3 regions of the Asanoa sp. WMMD1127 genome follow, and region 1 is predicted to be linked to each of the others. Evidence: riboswitches for the same ligand, from Rfam matches in the RefSeq annotation. Region 1 holds a riboswitch; each other region holds the start of a gene.
What was found. Region 1 has a riboswitch for cyclic di-AMP ahead of O7635_RS06420 (hypothetical protein). Riboswitches for the same ligand answer to the same signal wherever they lie in the genome.

Region 1 (5,840 bases):
ACACACGGCGCCGACGTCGTCGTGCGCGACCTTTCTGAGCTGCTGGAGGGCACGGCATGATCCGCGAGCGGGCCTATCCGGTCGAGGCCTGGCACGTCCGGGAGACGAGGCTCGACCTCGACGTGCTGGCGCAGGCCGAGTCGGTCTTCGCGCTCGGCAACGGGCACATCGGGATGCGCGGCAACCTCGACGAGGGCGAGCCGCACGGCCTTCCCGGCACCTATCTCAACTCGTTCTACGAGCTGCGCCCGCTGCCCTACGCCGAGGCCGGCTACGGCTTCCCCGAGTCGGGCCAGACCGTGGTCAACGTGACCAACGGCAAGCTGATCCGGCTGCTGGTCGACGACGAGCCGTTCGACGTGCGCTACGGCGAGCTCGACGCGCACTCCCGCGTGCTCGACCTGCGAGCCGGCACGCTCGACCGGACGGTGCACTGGCGTTCGCCGGCGGGCCGGGCGGTCAAGGTGCGCAGCACCCGGCTCGTCTCGTTCACCCAGCGCTCGATCGCCGCGATCCGCTACGAGGTCGAGGCCGTCGACGAGCCGCTGCGGCTGATCGTGCAGTCGGAGCTCGTGGCCAACGAGGAGCTGCCCGGGCAGAGCCGGGACCCGCGGGTCGCCGCCGTGCTCGAACGTCCACTGCAGATCGAGGAGCGGGTCACCGACAAGACCCGCGGCCTGCTGATCCACCGCACCAAGCGGAGCGGCCTGCGGGTCGGCGCCGCGATGCAGCACGAGGTCGACGGTCCGGCCAAGACCAACATCAACACCGAGTCGCACGACGACTGGGCCCGCACCACGATCGCCTGCGTGCTCAAGCCGGGCGAGAAGCTGGTCGTGGTCAAGCTGCTGGCCTACGGCTGGTCCAGCCGGCGCTCGCTGCCCGCGATCCGCGACCAGGTCAGCGCCGCGCTGGCGGCCGCCGAGTTCTCCGGCTGGGACGGCCTGGTCCGCGAGCAGAAGGAATACCTCGACACGTTCTGGGACGCGGCCGACGTCAAGGTCGAGGGCGACTCCGAGGTGCAGCAGGCGGTCCGGTTCGGGCTGTTCCACGTGCTGCAGGCCGGCGCCCGGGCCGAGCTGCGGCCGATCGCGGCCAAGGGGCTGACCGGGCCCGGCTACGACGGCCACGTCTTCTGGGACACCGAGATGTTCGCGCTCCCCGTGCTGACGTACACCCAGCCGGTGGCGGTGGCGCACGCCCTGCGCTGGCGGCACGCGACCCTGGACATGGCCCGCGATCGGGCCAAGCAGCTGGGCCTGCGCGGCGCCGCGTTCCCGTGGCGGACGATCCGCGGCCAGGAGTGTTCGGGCTACTGGCCGGCGGGCACGGCCGGTTTCCACGTCAACGCCGGTATCGCCGACGCGGTGCGCCGCTACGTGCAGGCCACCGGCGACGCCGACTTCGAGCGCGAGATCGGCCTGGAGCTGCTGGTCGAGACCGCCCGGCTGTGGCACTCGCTCGGCCACCACGACCGGCACGGCAAGTTCCACATCGACGGCGTGACCGGTCCCGACGAATACACCGCGGTCAAGAACGACAACATCTACACCAACCTGATGGCGCGGCGGAACATGATCGAGGCCGCCGAGTGCGTCAACCGGCACAGCGAGCGGGCGTGGCGGCTGGGCGTCGACGACGAGGAGACCGCCGCCTGGCGGGACGCGGCCGCCAACATGCACATCCCGTACGACGAAGAGCTCGGTGTGCACCCGCAGGTCGAGGGCTTCACCCGCTACCAGGAGTGGGACTTCGACAACACGCCGCCGGAGAACTACCCGCTGCTGCTCAACTACCCGTACTTCGACCTCTACCGGCGCCAGGTGGTCAAGCAGTCCGACCTCGTGCTGGCGATGCACTGGTGCGGCGACGCGTTCTCCGACGAGCAGAAACTGCGCAACTTCGACTACTACGAGCGGCGTACGGTCCGCGACTCGTCGTTGTCGGCGTGCACGCAGGCCGTGGTCGCGGCCGAGGTGGGCTACCTCGAGCTGGCCCACGACTACCTCGGCGAGGCCGCGCTGATGGACCTGCACGACATCCACAACAACACCCGGGAGGGGCTGCACATCGCCGCCCTCGCCGGCGCCTGGCTCGGCCTGGTCGCCGGGTTCGGCGGCATGCGCGACCACGAGGAGCAGCTCACGTTCATGCCGCGCCTGCCGGCCCGGATCAGCCGGTTGGAGTTCGCTCTCATGTGGAAGGGCAAGCGGCTGCGGGTCGACGTGCGGCAGCACGAGGCGATCTATTCGCTGCGGGACGGCGAGCCCGACGATGCCAGCATCGACCTCAGCCACCATGGCGAGCCGATCACGGTGACCTGCGAGAAGGAGGTGCGGGTCAAGATCCCGCAGCTCGATCCGCACCGCCGGCAGCCGCGCCAGCCCGCGGGTCGGGCCCCGGCCCGCAGGCCGGTGCCCGACACCAGGCGGCGCTAGAGAAGCGACAAGTGGACGTGGTTGGTGTGGTCGCTGGACGGGTCGCCATGGGCGCCGCTGTAGGACTTCCAGGTGCCCGTCGACGGTAGCCACACCTGCCGGTACCAGATGACGTAGAGGATCCCCAGCTTGTCGGCGTTCTTCACCAGGAACGCCGCCAGGTTGTTGCCGTAGAACCGGGCGTCGCCCTGGGCGTCCCCGCTGCCGAAGTCGTTGGTCTTGAACACCGAGAAGTCGCAGGCGCGCCCCTTCGGATGCTCGAAGGGGCCGCCGTCCCGGTGACACGAGACGAACCGCTTGAAGCCCAGCCGCTGGGTCTCCTTGAGCGCGAACAGCGTGCGCGGCGTGATGCACCCGTTGGTCGTCGGGTCGTCCACACTGCACGACTGCGCCGGGAACGAGCCGTCCGAGGCACGCGGCGACTGCCGGGCGACGGGCTGGTTCACGTACGCGTTGCCGTTCACCGTCCGACCGCCGGCGAGCTTGAACGCCTTCTCCACATCGGACTTCTGCTTGGCCATCACGGCCAGCTGGGCCGACTCGCGCTTGGTCTCCAGGTCGAGCTGGGCCTTGGCCGCCGCGGCCTGGCGCTGGTTGTCGGCGAGCTCGGCCAACCGCTCGTTGTCGTACGCCGACAGCATCTCGAGGGTCTCGGCCTTGTCCAGGAACTCGTTCTCGTCCCGGCTGTTGAGCAACATGAGCGCCGGACCGATCCGGCCGTTCATGTAGTTGTGCCGGGCGATCTCGGCGGCCTGCGGCGCCAGCGCGGCCCGGCGCACTTCGAGCCGGGCCATCTCCTTGTTGAGCGCGTCCTGCTTCTTGCGGGAGTCGGTGACCGCGTTCTTCGCCTCGACAAAGGCGCGACTGGTGCGCTCGATGGCCTCGTCGATCAGTTCGTTCTTTCCGCCTTCGCGGGGCGGTGAGGGGGTGGGGTTGGGTGCGGCGACCGCTGCCGGGGCGAGGCCGATGCCCACCAGCAGCGTTACGGTGCCGACCAGGGCGGCGCGCCGGGCGAGAGCGCGCGTGCGTCCTTTGCGCGTCATTCACGTTCCTTCGGTAGGGCCGCCTACCGGGTTAGCTGACGGGTTCGGGGCGGAACAACCCCTACCGCTGTCGCGGACTCACCCCAGGAACACGGGTCCCCGGCTCGCCTCTCGGCGATTAGGCGGCAACTGCGCCGGGGTCACCGGGGGGATGATCCGGCGGAAGCCGGAGCCAGCTTAACCGATCCCGACCTATTCTTCGCAAGGATCGGATGCCTCTTCCTTTGCCCTGGAATGCGTTACGTACCAACGACTTTCGGTGACGTAAGGAGCGCTTAAGAAAGGGCACGGGAAAACGTGAAAGAAGGCGTACGCAACCGCCGGTGTCAGCCGAACGTGTGGTCAATCGGGTGTTCATTTCGAGTTGGCCGGTTCCGCTGGACAAGGAGGCTCGCGGGGCCGCTAATGGAGTCACCCCGACCGGGTTACCGGCCGGCACACCACCCCACCCCAACGGCGCCGCCGGCGACTCCTGCCGACGGCGGCAGATAACCGCACTCATCGGAGGCGCCGTGGACGACATCGCCGTCCTCACGGAGCAAGCGGCGGAGACCTATGTCGCCGCCGCGGGATTTCGGGTCGGCCCGATCGGCCGGGTCGGCGTCGAGCTGGAATATCCCGTGCGCGACCCGCGCGCGCCGCTGGCGCGCCCGTCGATCGCCCGGTTGACCGCGGCCACCGCCGGCCTGGGCTCCTTGCCCGGCGGCGGCCAGATCACCATCGAGCCAGGCGGCCAGCTGGAGATCTCGTCAGCGGTCGGCGCGTCCCTGTCCGACTGCGTGTCGGCCGCCCGCACCGACCTCGCCATCGTGCGGTCGGCGCTGTCCGCCGAGGGCCTGGTGCTGGACGGCACCGGTCTCGACGCGCACCGCCGGCCCGAGCTGGTCACGACGCACCCGCGCTACGTCGCGCTCGCCGAATACCACGCCCGGTCGGGCGGCAAAGGGCTGGCGGTCATGTGCAACTCCGCCAGCGTGCAGGTCTGCCTGGACGCCGGCGACGACTCCGACGGCTGGGCCGGCTACCGGATGCGCTGGTGGCTGGCCGACGCGATCGGCCCGGTCCTGCTGGCGGCGTTCGCCAACTCGCCCCACGCCGTACGCGGCACCCGCTGGGTCTCCTACCGCCAGGCGCTGCGCTTCGGCACGGACGCGAGCCGCACCCGCGCGCCGCGAGCGGGCGGCGAGCCCCGGTCCGACTGGGCCCGCTACGCGCTGCGCGCCAACGTCGCCATGGTCGCGGGGCCGGAACCCTGGCTGGTGCCGACCGGCCTGACGATGCGGTCCTGGCTGCGGGGGCATGGTCCGCGCCCCGCCACCCTGGAGGATCTGGAGCGCCACCTGGGCACCCTTGTGCCACCGGTACGCCCGCGCGGCTACCTCGAGTTCCGCATGATCGACCAGCAGCCCGGCGACGGCTGGGTGGTGCCGCTGGCGGTGGTGACGGCGTTGCTCGACGACCCGCTCGCCGCCGACGCGGCGGCCGCGGCCACCGAGCACCTGCGCTCACCGCTGCGCCGGCACCGCGACTGGGTGGCCGCGGCCCGCACGGGCCTGCGCGACCCCGCCCTGGCGTCGGCCGCGCTGAGCTGCTTCACGGCGGCGGCCGCCGCCCTGGACCGCCGCGGCGCGGGCCCGCGCATCCAGCAGGCGGTGGAGACGTTCATCGAACGCTACGTGGCGCGCGGCGCCTGCCCCGCCGACGACCCGGTCCCGCCGGCCACCTTCACGGAGCCCGCCCTCGGCTGACAACCCACCCTGCGCCAGCCCAGCCCTCGCTGGACCGTCGCGCCCCGCCCCACCCCGGGCTGCCGGCGTTAGCAACGGGCCGTTCCTATGCGGAAAGCGTTAGCAACGGGCCGTTCCTTCGCGTGAGGCGTCAGGGGCGGTCCTCGGGGAGGCAGAGGGTGACGGCGGCCGGGACCGCGCGGGCCTTCAGCTTCTTGGCCGCGCTGCGGGCGCCGCCGTCGATCTCGTAGGTCAGCGGCTCCGCCAGCTTCACCCGAATCTTCTGGCCCGCCGTGATCTTGATGAAGGGCGATCCTTCGGAGCGTCCCGTGGCCATCCGGCCGAGGGTGCGGGCCCATTCCAGGGCGCCCTCGGCCGTGGCGACGCCGACCTCCAGCAGGCCGTCGTGCGGGCTGGCGTCGTCGAACGCGCGGATGCCGCCGGTGATCGTGCCGACGTTGCCGAAGAGGACGCAGCTGGCCTCGCCGCTGTACCACTCGTTGCCGTCGACCGTCACGGTCATCGGGACGGCGCCGTCGCGGACGTGGCGTACGCCGGTCCAGGCGTAGGCCACCCGGCCCAGCCGGTCCTTCAGGCCACGGTCGGCGTCGCGGATCAGCTCCCCGTCGAAC
Region 2 (5,840 bases), 1.2 Mb from region 1:
ATCCGCTCGGCCACGTGACACAGCGGCAGGTAGGAAACCAGCAGGTCGCGGGGGCCGGGTGGGGCGCCGGCGAAACCGCGGCCGGCGCTGATCGTGCGTACCGCGAAGTCCACATTGGCCACCGACAGCATCGCGCCCTTGGGCGGACCCGTGGTGCCCGAGGTGTAGATCAGCGTCGCGATGTCGTCGGGGGTCGCGGTGGCCATCAGGTCGGCGACCGCGTCCGGGTGCGCGGCGCGGTGCTCGCGGCCGAGGGCCAGCAGGTCGTCCCAGCCGAGCAGCGCCGGGTGGTCGTAGCGGTGCCGGATGCCCCGCGGCTCCAGGTAGATCACCCGTTGCAGGTCGGGGCAGCCGCCGATCACCTCGAGCGCCTTGTCGACCTGCTCCTGGTCTTCGGCGACCAGCACCTTGGCGCCCGAGTGGGCGAGCAGGTAGCCGACCTCGGGCGCGGGGTTGGTCGGGTAGAGGCCGACCGTCATCGCCCGCACCGCCACGGTGGCGATGTCGGTGAACAGCCACTCGGGGCGGTTGTCGGCGTGCACCGCGACCCGGTCGCCGGGCTCGATGCCGAGGGCCAGCAGGCCGTGCGCCACGGTCAGCGCCTGGTCCCAGTAGTCGGACCAGGTGTATTGCCGCCAGATGCCGTGGTGCTTCTCGCGCATCGCGACGCCCTGCGGCGTCTCGGCCGCCCGGTCGCGGATGCGCGACGCGATCGTGGTCACCGTGTCGGTGCGGGCCGGTGCGATCGTCATGCCCGCTCCACCTCCCCCAGGTAGGCGCGGATCACGTCGGGGTCGTGCTGGATCTCGGCGGGGACGCCGGTGGCGACGGGCCGGCCGAAGTCGACGACCATCACCCGGTCGGCCAGGTCCATGACCAGGCCCATGTCGTGCTCGACCAGCAGGATCGGGATGTCGAGCTCGTCGCGGATGTCGAGGATGTAGCGGGCCATGTCCTCGGTCTCCTCGACGTTCATGCCGCCCACCGGCTCGTCGAGGAGGAGCAGCTTGGGCTCCATGGCCAGGGCCCGGCCCAGCTCGACCCGCTTCTGCACGCCGTAGGGCAGCAGGCCGACCGGCAGCCGGCGCCACTGCTCGAGCTCGAGGAAGTCGATGATGTCCTCGACCCGCTCGCGCGCCGCGACCTCGGCCCGGCGCGCCTTGCCCACCCAGGCCAGGGCGGCCAGCGTCCCGTAGCCGATGTGGTGGTGGCGCCCGAGCATCAGGTTGTCGAGCACGGTGAGGTTGGCGAACAGCTCGACGTTCTGGAAGGTGCGGGCCATGCCGCGGGCGGCGATCTGGTGCGGCCGGCGGCCCACGAGGTCCGTGCCGTCGAAGAGCACGCGGCCGCGCTGCGGGCGGTAGACCCCGGAGAGCACGTTGAAGATCGAGGTCTTGCCGGCGCCGTTGGGCCCGATGATCGCGAACAGCTCACGGGCGCCGACGGTGAAGCTGATGCCGTCGATCGCCTTGACGCCCGCGAAGCTGAGGTGCACGTCGTCAAAGACGAGAATGTCTTCGCTCATGACAACCACCGCTTGCGCCGCTTGTAGTGCTTGACCTCGCGGAACGAGCGGCGCGCCGTGCCGGTGTCGGCGGCGCCGAGGCCGAGGTAGAACTCGCGCACGTCGTCGTCGGCCAGCAGCCGGTCGGCGGGCTTGTCGAGGACGACCTTGCCGGTCTCCAGCACGTAGCCGTGGCTCGCGATCGACAGCGCCATCGCCGCGTTCTGCTCGACGAGCAGCACCGCCGTGCCCGACTTGTTGATCTCGACGATGATCTCGCGGACCTGGTCGACCAGGCGCGGCGCGAGACCGAGGCTCGGCTCGTCGAGCAACAGGTAGCGAGGTTTCGCCATCAGCGCCCGCCCCATCGCGAGCATCTGCTGTTCACCTCCGGACAGGTAGCCGGCCACCTTGCGGCGACGCTCCTTGAGCACGGGGAACAGGCCGTAGACGTGGTCGAGCCGCGCACCCACCGCGCCCGGGTTGGTGTGGCCGCCGACCCGGAGGTTGTCCTCCACGCTCAGCTCGCCGAAGATCCGGCGGGCCTCCATCACCTGGCTGATGCCGCGCCGCACGATCGCGGCGGGGCGCAGGCCGTGGATGGGTTGGCCGTCGAGGGTCACCGAGCCTTTGGTCACCGCGCCGTCGTGGACGTCGAGCAGTCCGGTCAGGGCGCGCAGCAGTGTCGTCTTGCCCGCTCCGTTGGCGCCGAGCAGGGCGACGACGGCGCCGCTCGGGACGTCGAGCGAGACACCGCGTAACACAAGCATCACGTCGTCGTAGACGACCTCGAGATTTCGGACTTGCAGCACCGGGGGCGCCCCACTTATGCGGTCAGGCTGGCATGCGGAGATGGTCAGGTGTGGCCTGGGTCACAAGGTGAAACACATTTAACTACGTGGTAACCCGGCGTCGCTAGAGCTGCGACCAAGATTTTTGCACTGCCAATGAAATTTCTTTTGCCCACGGCGTGAGGTGTCCCGCTTTCGGCGCGGATCATTGCCTCGAAAGCCGCAGTTCGCCCCCGCTCGGCTTTGTGCTGGTGGGGCGCGGGGTTACGGTGAGGCGCCGGTGTGGTCCTCAGCCATCCCCCCGGGTGGCTCCGCGCCGGTGCCGCCGAATCGCCGGCCCGTGCCGCGCCCGTCCCCCGGGCGCCCAGACGACCCGGGCCCACGCTGGCGAATCGGGGACCCGACGGAGCACTGGGGTGAATCCGCACCGCGGTAGGGCGTCCTTCTCGTCCGAACCCGACAGCTAACCCGGTAGGCGGCTGCGGAAGAAGGGTCTGCCCTTTGTCGTCAGCACGGATGTCGCTGCGTGCGCTCGTGCTGGTCGCCATGGCGGTAGTCGTCGCGGTGCCCGCGGGCGCCGCGTCGGCCGAACCGTCGGCCAGCGAGCTCACCGCGAAGATCAACAAGTCCTCCGCCGAGCTGGAGAAGGTCGTCGAGGCCTACAACAAGCTCAACGAGGAGACGAAGGCAACCAAGAAGCAGGCGGGCCAGGTGGCCGACCGGCTGGGCCCGCTGCAGCAGCAGCTCGACGCGGCCCAGGCGGACGTCGGTGACATCGCCGTCGCGGCCTACCAGACCGGCCGGCTCGGCCCGGCCAGCGCTCTGCTGGCGGGTGGCGACGACATGCTGGACCGGATGGCGGCGCTGGACTCGCTGGCGCGGGAGCGCCAGACCCAGATCGACGCGTTCCGGAGCACCCGCGAGCAGCTCACGAGCGACCAGCAACGGCTGGCCACGGCCCGGGCGCAGCAGGACGCGCAGGCCAAGGAGCTGCAGGCCCGCAAGAAGAAGATCGAGAACGACCTCGACAAGTTGTACGACCTGCGCAGGCAGGCCTACGGCTCCTCGACGTCGAGCGGCTCATCCTATTCGGGGAAGATCCCGTCGGTCTCCGGCAAGGCGGGTGTCGCGGTCCGGTACGCGTACAACGCGATCGGGACGCCCTATGTCTGGGCCGCCGAAGGACCCAACGGTTACGACTGTTCGGGCCTGACGCTGGCCGCCTGGCGCGCGGCGGGCAAGACGCTGCCGCACAACGCCGCGATGCAATGGGACAAGGTCGCCCACATCTCGCGGAGCCAGCTGGCCGCCGGTGACCTGGTCTTCTATTCGGGGCTGGGGCACGTCGCCCTGTATGTCGGCGGCGGCCAGGTGATCCACGCGCCCACGTTCGGCGAGTCGGTGAAGCTGGCCTCAGTGGACATGATGTCGCCCTACGGCTACGGCCGCGTGCGCTGATCGACCACCCGCATGGGGAGGACCGGTTCGGTCCTCCCCATGCGTCGGTCACCGCGTCAAACGGTCAGGCCCGGACCGGGGTCGGGGTCTCGCACCACGGCAGGGCCGTGCGGGTGACGTAGGCCCACCAGCCGATGTGGCGGCCGTAGCGGGCGCGTAGCTCGTCGGGTGTCGGCGGTGGCGCGCCGTAGACCTGCTCGGCGGCCAGCCGGAACGGGCGCATCTCGAGCGGAACCTCGTCGGGCCGGCCCAGGCCGCGCAGCAGCAGCGCGTCGGCGGTGAACGGGCCCACGCCCGGCAGGGCCAGCAGCGCCGCGCGGGCGTTGGCGTGGGGCGCCGCGCGCAGCCACGTCTCCCCCAGCCCCGCCACGCCGGCGGCCACCTCGCGGACGCGGGCCGCGCGTTGGGCGTTGCCCGTGTAGGCCAGCAATCGGTCGTCGCTCAGGCCGGCCACCACGTCGAGGGCGGGGAACGCGCGGTAGACCACGTCGTCGACCACCATGGACGGGCCGAGGTCGGCCGCCATGCGTCGGCGGCGGGCGCCGGCGAACCACTCGGTGCTGCGGTGGGTGAGCGTGAAGTAGACCGTCGCCTCGGCCAGGGACGGGAAGCGCACCTGGTGGAGGCCCCGGGCGACGCGGAGCAGCGGCGCCATCGCCGGGTCGGCCTCGGCGACCGCGTGGAAACCGGTCAGGTCGTCACGCAGGCCGAGCCAGTCGGCGACGGCCCGCTCGACCGCGGTGGCCTCGTCGGGCGTCAGCGCCGAGGCGGCGTGCACCGCCAGCCGCACGCCGCCGGAGGCGTCGGCCCCGACCTCGGCCACCACGGCCGCCCCCGCGGCGGCCCTGGCGGCGTCGGGATGGGCGAACGCCCGCCGCACCCAGCCGTCGGCGATGCGGTGGTCGCCCGCCATGGGCGTGAAGCCCTCGAGCGCGCGGACGCTGAGGGCGAACTCGTAGACCGGAGCGGCCGGCAGGACCGCCCGATGAACCACGGAAGGTGTCATGGGTGAAGGCTCCCGCGGGGGTACGACAAGAACGGCTGGCGTCCCCCTATCGGACGCCAGCCGTTCGTCGCACTTGTATACCCGCCGTTACGCGGCCTGCAGACCCTCCGCACGGGCCAACTCGCGCAGCCGGCCGAGCGCCTGGATCTCGAGCTGGCGGATCCGCTCCCGGGAGAGCGAGAACCGCGACGCCACCTCGGTCAGCGAGTGCTCGCGACCGTCCTCGAGGCCGTAGCGCGCCCGCATGATGCCGGCCGACCGGTCGTCGAGGTGGTTGAGCAGGCTCTCGATGCGCTGCCGCTCGAGCGTCGACAGGACCACGTCCTCCGGCGACGGCGCGTCGTTGTCGGCGACCAGGTCGCCGAGGTTGGTGTCGCCGTCGTCGCCGACCGGGGTGTCCAGCGACACCGTGTCCTGCGACCAGCGGACCAGCTCGTGGACCCGCTCGACCGGCACGCCGAGCGCCGCCGCGATCTGCTCGGGCTCCGGGTCGGAACCGAGCTCGCGGGTGAGCTGGCGGGCGACGTTGCGCATCCGGTTGACGTCTTCCACGAGGTGCACCGGCAGTCGCACGGTGCGCTCCTGCTGCGCGATGGCCCGGCTGATCGCCTGCCGGATCCACCACGTCGCGTACGTGGAGAACTTGAAGCCGCGCTCGTAGTCGAACTTCTCGACGGCGCGGACCAGGCCCGTGTTGCCCTCCTGGATCAGGTCGAGCATCGGCATGCCGGACCGCACGTAGCGCCGTGCGATCGACACCACGAGCCGCAGGTTGGCGCGGATGAACAGGTCCTTGGCCCGGTCACCCTCGACGACCAGCTGCTTGAGCTCCTCGCGCTCCACTCCGGACGGGATCTTGTCCTCGTCGAGAAGGTATTCCGCGTAGAGGCCGGCCTCGATCGACTTGGAGAGCTCCACCTCCCGGGCCGCGTCGAGCAACGGCGTGCGGGAGATCTCGTGCAGGTAGACGCCGACCAGGTCGCGCTCTTCGGCGACCTCGTCCGTGCGCATCACGATGTTGTTCTCCACGTTGCCCACTGTCCCCTCGGTTACCCCAACGTTCTCGTGCTTCACACCGACC
Region 3 (5,840 bases), 6.4 Mb from region 1:
CCGCCGTGAACGCCGCGTAGGAGACCAGGGCCGAGCCGTCCAGCGGTGAGTCGTCGAACAGCGCCACCACCCGTGGCGAGCCCAGCGCGCCGAGCGGCGCCGTCGAGCCGACGGTCAGGCCGTGGTCGGTCGCGTAGGCGCGGCTCAGCGCGACCGTGCCGGGACCGTCGAGGTCGAGCGCGCCCGCCGTCACCTCCGGGCGGATCGCTCCCCGCAGCTGCTCGGGCGGCACCGCCGCGACCCGGGTGCGCTCCCCCGCCACCGGCTGCTCGGAGCGCACCTCGGCCACCGTCGCGAAGGCCGCGTGCCGGCGGAGGGCCGACGCCAGGCCGGCCGGCATCCCGGCGCGCATCGACTCGAACGTGCCGTCGGTGCGGGCCCGGGTCAGCGTGAACTCGACCGGGAAGTTCTCGGTCAGCTCCCGGCCGCTCTGGTCGCGGGCGGTGGCCAGCAGCACCGCGAACAGCGACATCAGCGCCACCCCGATGACCAGCGCGAGCGTGGTGGCGGCGGCCCGGCGCGGGTTGCGGCGGGCGTTGGCCACGGCCAGCGCCGGCACCGTGCCGAACAGCCGGGCTGGTAGCCAGCCGACCAGCGCGACCGCCCGCGGCACCAGCAGCGGGCCGGCGACCACGGCGGCGACGAACAGCAGCATGCCGCCGCCCAGCACGAGCGGGAGGCCGGGGAAGCCGAGCGGCACGCCGCCGACGACGGCCAGCAGGCCGGCCACGGCCAGCACCCCGGCGCCGATCACCCGGGCGGTGCGCCGGCCGCCGGCGACCGCCCGCGGCTCCGCCAGGGCCGCGGCGCGCAGCGCGGCCAGCGGCGCGACCCGGCCGGCCCCGATCGCGGGCACCAGCGCGGAGACCACCGCCACGAACGTGCCGAAGCCGACCGCGACCAGGAACGTCGGCCAGCGCACCACCGGCGTGTGCAGCGGGATGTCGGTGGCGACGAGCTCGCGGCCCCAGATCAGGCCGTACCCGATGACCACGCTCATCACCAGGCCGCCGACCGAGGCGACGATGCCCAGCAGCAGCGCTTCCAGCAGCACGGTGCCGGTGACCTGGCGGCGGGAGGCGCCCACGGCGCGCAGCAGGGCCAGCTCGCGGGTGCGCTGCGCGGCCAGGATCGCGAACGTGTTGTAGATGACGAACGCCGACACGGTCACCGCGACCAGGCCGAAGCCGAGCAGCACGGCGACGAAGCCGGTGACGTACTTGCCGGCCTCGACGGCCAGCCGCTCGCGCAGTTCGAAACCGGTCAGCACCGGGTACGCGGGCCCGAGCGCCGCCGCCACCCGGTCGCGCAGCACCGCCTCGGACACGCCCGGGCGGGCGCTGACCACGACCTCGGCGAACCGCTGCGTGCCGGTCAGCGCCGTCAGGGAGTCGTCGGTGAGGGCGGCGACGGTGGACCCGCCGTAGAGCCGGTTGACGCCGAGGTCCAGCACCCCGACGAGGGTCAGCGTGCGGGGCGACCCGGCGGCGTCGAGCACGGTCACCGGCCCGCCGATCGTGAACCCGGCCCGCGCGACGGTGTTCTTCTCGACCGCCAGCTCACCCGGGCCGGTGGGCAGGCGGCCGGCCAGCAGGTCGTACGCGGCCAGGGCCGGCACGTCCGGGACGGAGAGCCCGTACCCGACGTGGCCGTGGTCCATCATGATCTTGCCCTCGCGGTCCAGCATGCTGAGCCAGGCCGCCATCCGGCCGTCCACGGCCGCGACCCCGTCGAGGGCGGCGATGGTCTCCACCGTGTCGCGCTCGGCGAGCAGCCCGGCCGGCTCGACGGCCACGTCGACGTTGCGGGCCGAGCGGGCCAGGTCGTCGTAGAAGGCGGCCCGGGCGGTGTCGCCGTAGACCAGGGTGCCCGCGAGGAAGCCGACTCCCACCATCACCGCGAAACCGGTCAGCACCAGCCGCACGGCGTGGGCCCGGAAACCGGTGACGGCGAGGCGAAGGAGAGGCCGTTTCACGACGCCCAGTCTGACCAAGGGCAACAGGGGTCACGCCACACCCCTGCGGTAAACATCCCGACACCACCGGCCGACGGACAATGGGAATGGTTACCGGTGTCACCTTTGCATACATAGCGATGTTTGCATAAGACTGGAGCCAGCAGCGAGCGAGCCAGGCAGGAGGACCGGTGGGAGCAGGACACGACCACGGCGCGCGCGACGCCGGCGCGCGGCACCGGGGGCGCCTCTGGGCCGCCTTCGCGCTGCTCGCCGTCTTCATGGTGGTCGAGGCCGTCACCGCGTTCGCCACCGGCTCCCTGGCCCTGCTCTCCGACGCCGGCCACATGTTCACCGACGTGCTCGGCATCGGCATGGCGCTCGCCGCGATCACCGCGGCCCGGCGGGCGGCCGCCCGCGACCCGCAGCGGACCTTCGGCCTCTATCGCCTGGAGGTCCTGGCCGCGCTGGCCAACGCGGTGCTGCTGTTCGGCGTCGCGATCTACGTGCTGGTCGAGGCCGTGCGCCGGTTCGGCGACGCGCCCGCGGTCGACACGACGCCGATGCTGATCGTGGCCGGGCTGGGCCTGGTGGCCAACATCGTGGCGTTCGGGCTGCTGCGCGAGGGCGCACGCGAGAGCATCAACGTCCGCGGCGCCTATCTGGAGGTGCTCGGCGACCTCGTCGGCTCCGTCGGCGTGCTGGTCGGCGCCGGCATCATCGCCGCCACCGGCTGGTTCCTGGTCGACCCGCTGATCGCGGTCGCGGTCGGCCTGTTCATCCTCCCCCGCACCTGGAAGCTCGGTCGCGAGGCGCTGCGGATCCTGGTGCAGGCCGCGCCGGAGCACCTCGACGTCGCGGCCATGCGCACCTCGCTGGGCGCGGTGCCGGGCGTCTGCGACGTGCACGACCTGCACGTCTGGACGCTGACCTCGGGCATGGACGTGGCCTCGGCGCACCTCGGCATCGAGGGCGACGCGGAGGTGGCCACGGTGCTGGCGGCGGCCCGGGAGGCGCTGCACGACGGCTTCGGCATCGACCACGCCACCCTTCAGGTGGAGCCGGTGGCGGCCACCGGCGACTGCCGTACCGCGAGTTGGTGACCGTGGGTGCTTAGATCGGCCTTAACTTTCGTGACCTTCAGCCGAGATTTGCCCGGATAAATCCGGGCAAGCCCGGCTAATGCGCTTTTAACGGCGCTCCCGCAGAGTAGGCATTCCTCGGTAGTCTCCAGATCGATCTTCGCTGGCCGGCACCCCACCGGTGCCTGCGGAGATCGTCGCCTAATCGCCACGGCGAGCCGGGGAACCAGGCACCTGGGGTGAATCCGCGCCAGCGGTAGGGATCAACTTCCGTCCCGAACCCGTCAGCTAACCCGGTCGGCGGCTGACGGAAGGACATGCCCCCAGATGATCGATCCCCCCAGTCATCCGCACCTCCGACGACGATGGATCCGGGTCGCGACCGTCGTGCTGTTCGGCCTCGTCGTCGGGCTCGTCGGCCCGATGGCGCCGGCCAACGCCGACCCCGACGACGAGGGCGGCACCGCCGAGCTGCGGGACCAGCTCGACAAGGCCAGCCGGGGCTTCCTCGACGCGCAGGCGGCGTTGAAGCGGTCCCAGGCCAAGCAGAAGGAGCAGGAGGCCACCCTCCGGACCGTCGAGCAGGACCTGGCCTCGCACGTCGACGCGGTCGCGGAGATCGGCCGCACGGCCTACCGCACCGGCCGGCTCGGCCCGATGTCGGCGCTGATCAACGCGGACTCCCCCGACCGCTTCCTGGAACGGGCCAACGCGCTCGGCATGGTCGCCGCCAACGAGCAGCGTGAGATCAGCAACCTGGAGCAGACCAAGGCGAAGGCTGCCGAGGCGACGGCGGCGATCAAGACGGAGGTACGCGAGCAGGAGCGCCAGGTCGCCCTCATGAAGGCCCGCAAGGACCAGGCCGAGCGGGCACTCGACGTGGCCGCCCGCCAGCAGAAGGCGGCCGCGGCGAAGGCGGCGCAGTCGGGCGGCTCCGGGAGCAACACCGGCGGCTCCGGCGGCGCCACGGCCACACCGGCGAAGCGCAACAGCGACGGCAGCTGGCCCACCGAGTCGTGCAGCGTCAACGACCCGACACCGGCCAACGGCTGCATCACCCCGCGCAACCTGCACGCCCTGCAGCAGGCGAAGGCGGCGGGCTTCACGCGTTATGTCTCGTGTTACCGCAGCGGCGGTTCCGGCGAGCATCCCAAGGGCCGGGCGTGCGACTACGCGGCGGCCAAGGGCGGCTTCGAGGGCGACGCGACCGGTGGAGACAAGACCTACGGCACCAACCTGGCCAACTACTTCATCCGCAACTCGGACCGGTTGGCCGTGCTCTACGTGATCTGGTACCGGCAGATCTGGCTGCCGAGCAGCGGCTGGAAGGCCTACAGCGGGGCGGGCGGAGACCCGTCCAGCGACCACACCAACCACGTCCACCTGAGCGTCTACTGAGGTCCCGAAAACCATCCGGGGGTACGCCGCGCGGCGTACCCCCGGATGCGTTCGTCAGGCCTGCTTCTCCAGCACCCGCGGGAGGCGCTCGGCCAGTGCGTGGTGGGCCGCCTGGGCCTGCTTGAAGGCGTACGCGTAGAGCGGTGTCGGCGCGGTGAGCGTGATCGTGACGTCGGCGCGGATGCCGCCGCCGGACATCGGGTGGATGCGGGTGTTGTTGCGCAGCGTCGTGCCGGGGCGCTGGCGGGCCAGGGTGATGATCTCCGCCGGGCCGGCGCTCGGGCCGGGACGGTTGATCGCCAGCACGTCCGCCGTGTAGGTCGTCGTGAAGTGGAACGGGCCCAGCGGGAAGCGGTCGTTGATGACGAAGCTGCGCACCGCGCCGTCGACCGGCGGTCGCTCGGTGACCTTGACGATGAACGGGTGCAGCTCCGTGTGCCGGCTGAAGTCCGACAGCAGCGCGACCGCCACCTCCGGCTCGCAGCGCGCCTCGAAGGAGTAGGTGAACGTGCCGCTCTTCGCCATCTCGAACTCCTAGTTGAGGCGGTGCAGAGCCGGCGCCGGTAGGGCACGCGGGGTCGGAGCGCTGGCCGGCATGATCGCCGACCATAGACCGATGGCGACGTCCGCGCTGATCGGACGATCGGTCGGAGTGCGGCTCATCGTGGCCCGGCACAGCTCGGCGACGGCCCGCGGCAGGCCCGGCACGGCCAGCACCGGCGCCGGCGCGGCGCCCGGGCGCGAATTGGCGGCCTGGCCCGTGAGCATCTGGTGGAGCAGCACGCCGAGCCCGAACACGTCGTCGGCCGGCAGCCCGGGGGCGCCGGCGGGGCCGGCCAGGCCGAAGTCGATCATCTTGGCGCCGGCCCGGGTGAGCATGACGTTGCGGGCGGAGACGTCGCGGTGCACGACGCCGCGGCGGTGGGCGACGGCCAGCACGTCGGCGACGGTGGCCGCGATCCGCACCGCCTCGGGCCACGGCAGCGGGCCCCCGACCAGCCGGCCGGCCAGGGCGACGCCGTCGAGCAGCTCGAGCACGACGTACGGCGCCACCGAGCCGTCGGGCAGCGGGGCGGCGCCGTGGTCGTACACCTTGGGGACGCTGGGGTGGCGCAGCCGTTCCGTGATCGCGGCCTCGCGGCCGGCGGTGTCGGCGTGCGCGGGAGTGATGACCTTCACGGCCAGCGGGCGGGCGGAGTGGCTGTCGAAACCGTGGTAGACCGTCGACACGCCGCCGCGCGCGATCGGGCCCAGCAGCACGTATCGCCGGAGGATGGTCGTGCCCATCCGCAACCACGCCACGACCCGGGACTCTTCCGGATCTCCGGTGCCCGGACAAGAGGTGACGGGCAGGCTTTAACCGCCCATAAACGTCAGGCGCCGGCGGGCGTGTTGAGGTCGCCGAG

Region 2: another riboswitch for cyclic di-AMP. It lies ahead of O7635_RS00770 (C40 family peptidase); the one in region 1 lies ahead of O7635_RS06420 (hypothetical protein).
Region 3: another riboswitch for cyclic di-AMP. It lies ahead of O7635_RS36555 (hypothetical protein); the one in region 1 lies ahead of O7635_RS06420 (hypothetical protein).

Annotation. Positions count from the first base shown of each region.
Region 1 covers NZ_JARUBP010000001.1:1,297,102-1,302,941, forward strand. Annotated here, with positions in the region: gene O7635_RS06410 (beta-phosphoglucomutase family hydrolase) at 1-60, shown strand, start outside; gene O7635_RS06415 (glycoside hydrolase family 65 protein) at 57-2,438, shown strand; gene O7635_RS06420 (hypothetical protein) at 2,435-3,481, opposite strand; cyclic di-AMP (ydaO/yuaA leader) riboswitch at 3,484-3,616, opposite strand; gene O7635_RS06425 (glutamate-cysteine ligase family protein) at 3,994-5,229, shown strand; gene O7635_RS06430 (diacylglycerol kinase family protein) at 5,360-5,840, opposite strand, start outside.
Region 2 covers NZ_JARUBP010000001.1:133,491-139,330, forward strand. Annotated here, with positions in the region: gene O7635_RS00755 (AMP-binding protein) at 1-752, opposite strand, end outside; gene O7635_RS00760 (ABC transporter ATP-binding protein) at 749-1,525, opposite strand; gene O7635_RS00765 (ABC transporter ATP-binding protein) at 1,522-2,274, opposite strand; cyclic di-AMP (ydaO/yuaA leader) riboswitch at 2,662-2,788, shown strand; gene O7635_RS00770 (C40 family peptidase) at 2,797-3,753, shown strand; gene O7635_RS00775 (hypothetical protein) at 3,818-4,759, opposite strand; gene O7635_RS00780 (sigma-70 family RNA polymerase sigma factor) at 4,847-5,797, opposite strand.
Region 3 covers NZ_JARUBP010000001.1:7,652,042-7,657,881, forward strand. Annotated here, with positions in the region: gene O7635_RS36545 (ABC transporter permease) at 1-1,975, opposite strand, end outside; gene O7635_RS36550 (cation diffusion facilitator family transporter) at 2,146-3,057, shown strand; cyclic di-AMP (ydaO/yuaA leader) riboswitch at 3,225-3,355, shown strand; gene O7635_RS36555 (hypothetical protein) at 3,364-4,434, shown strand; gene O7635_RS36560 (SRPBCC family protein) at 4,489-4,959, opposite strand; gene O7635_RS36565 (serine/threonine-protein kinase) at 4,969-5,721, opposite strand; gene O7635_RS36570 (STAS domain-containing protein) at 5,808-5,840, opposite strand, start outside.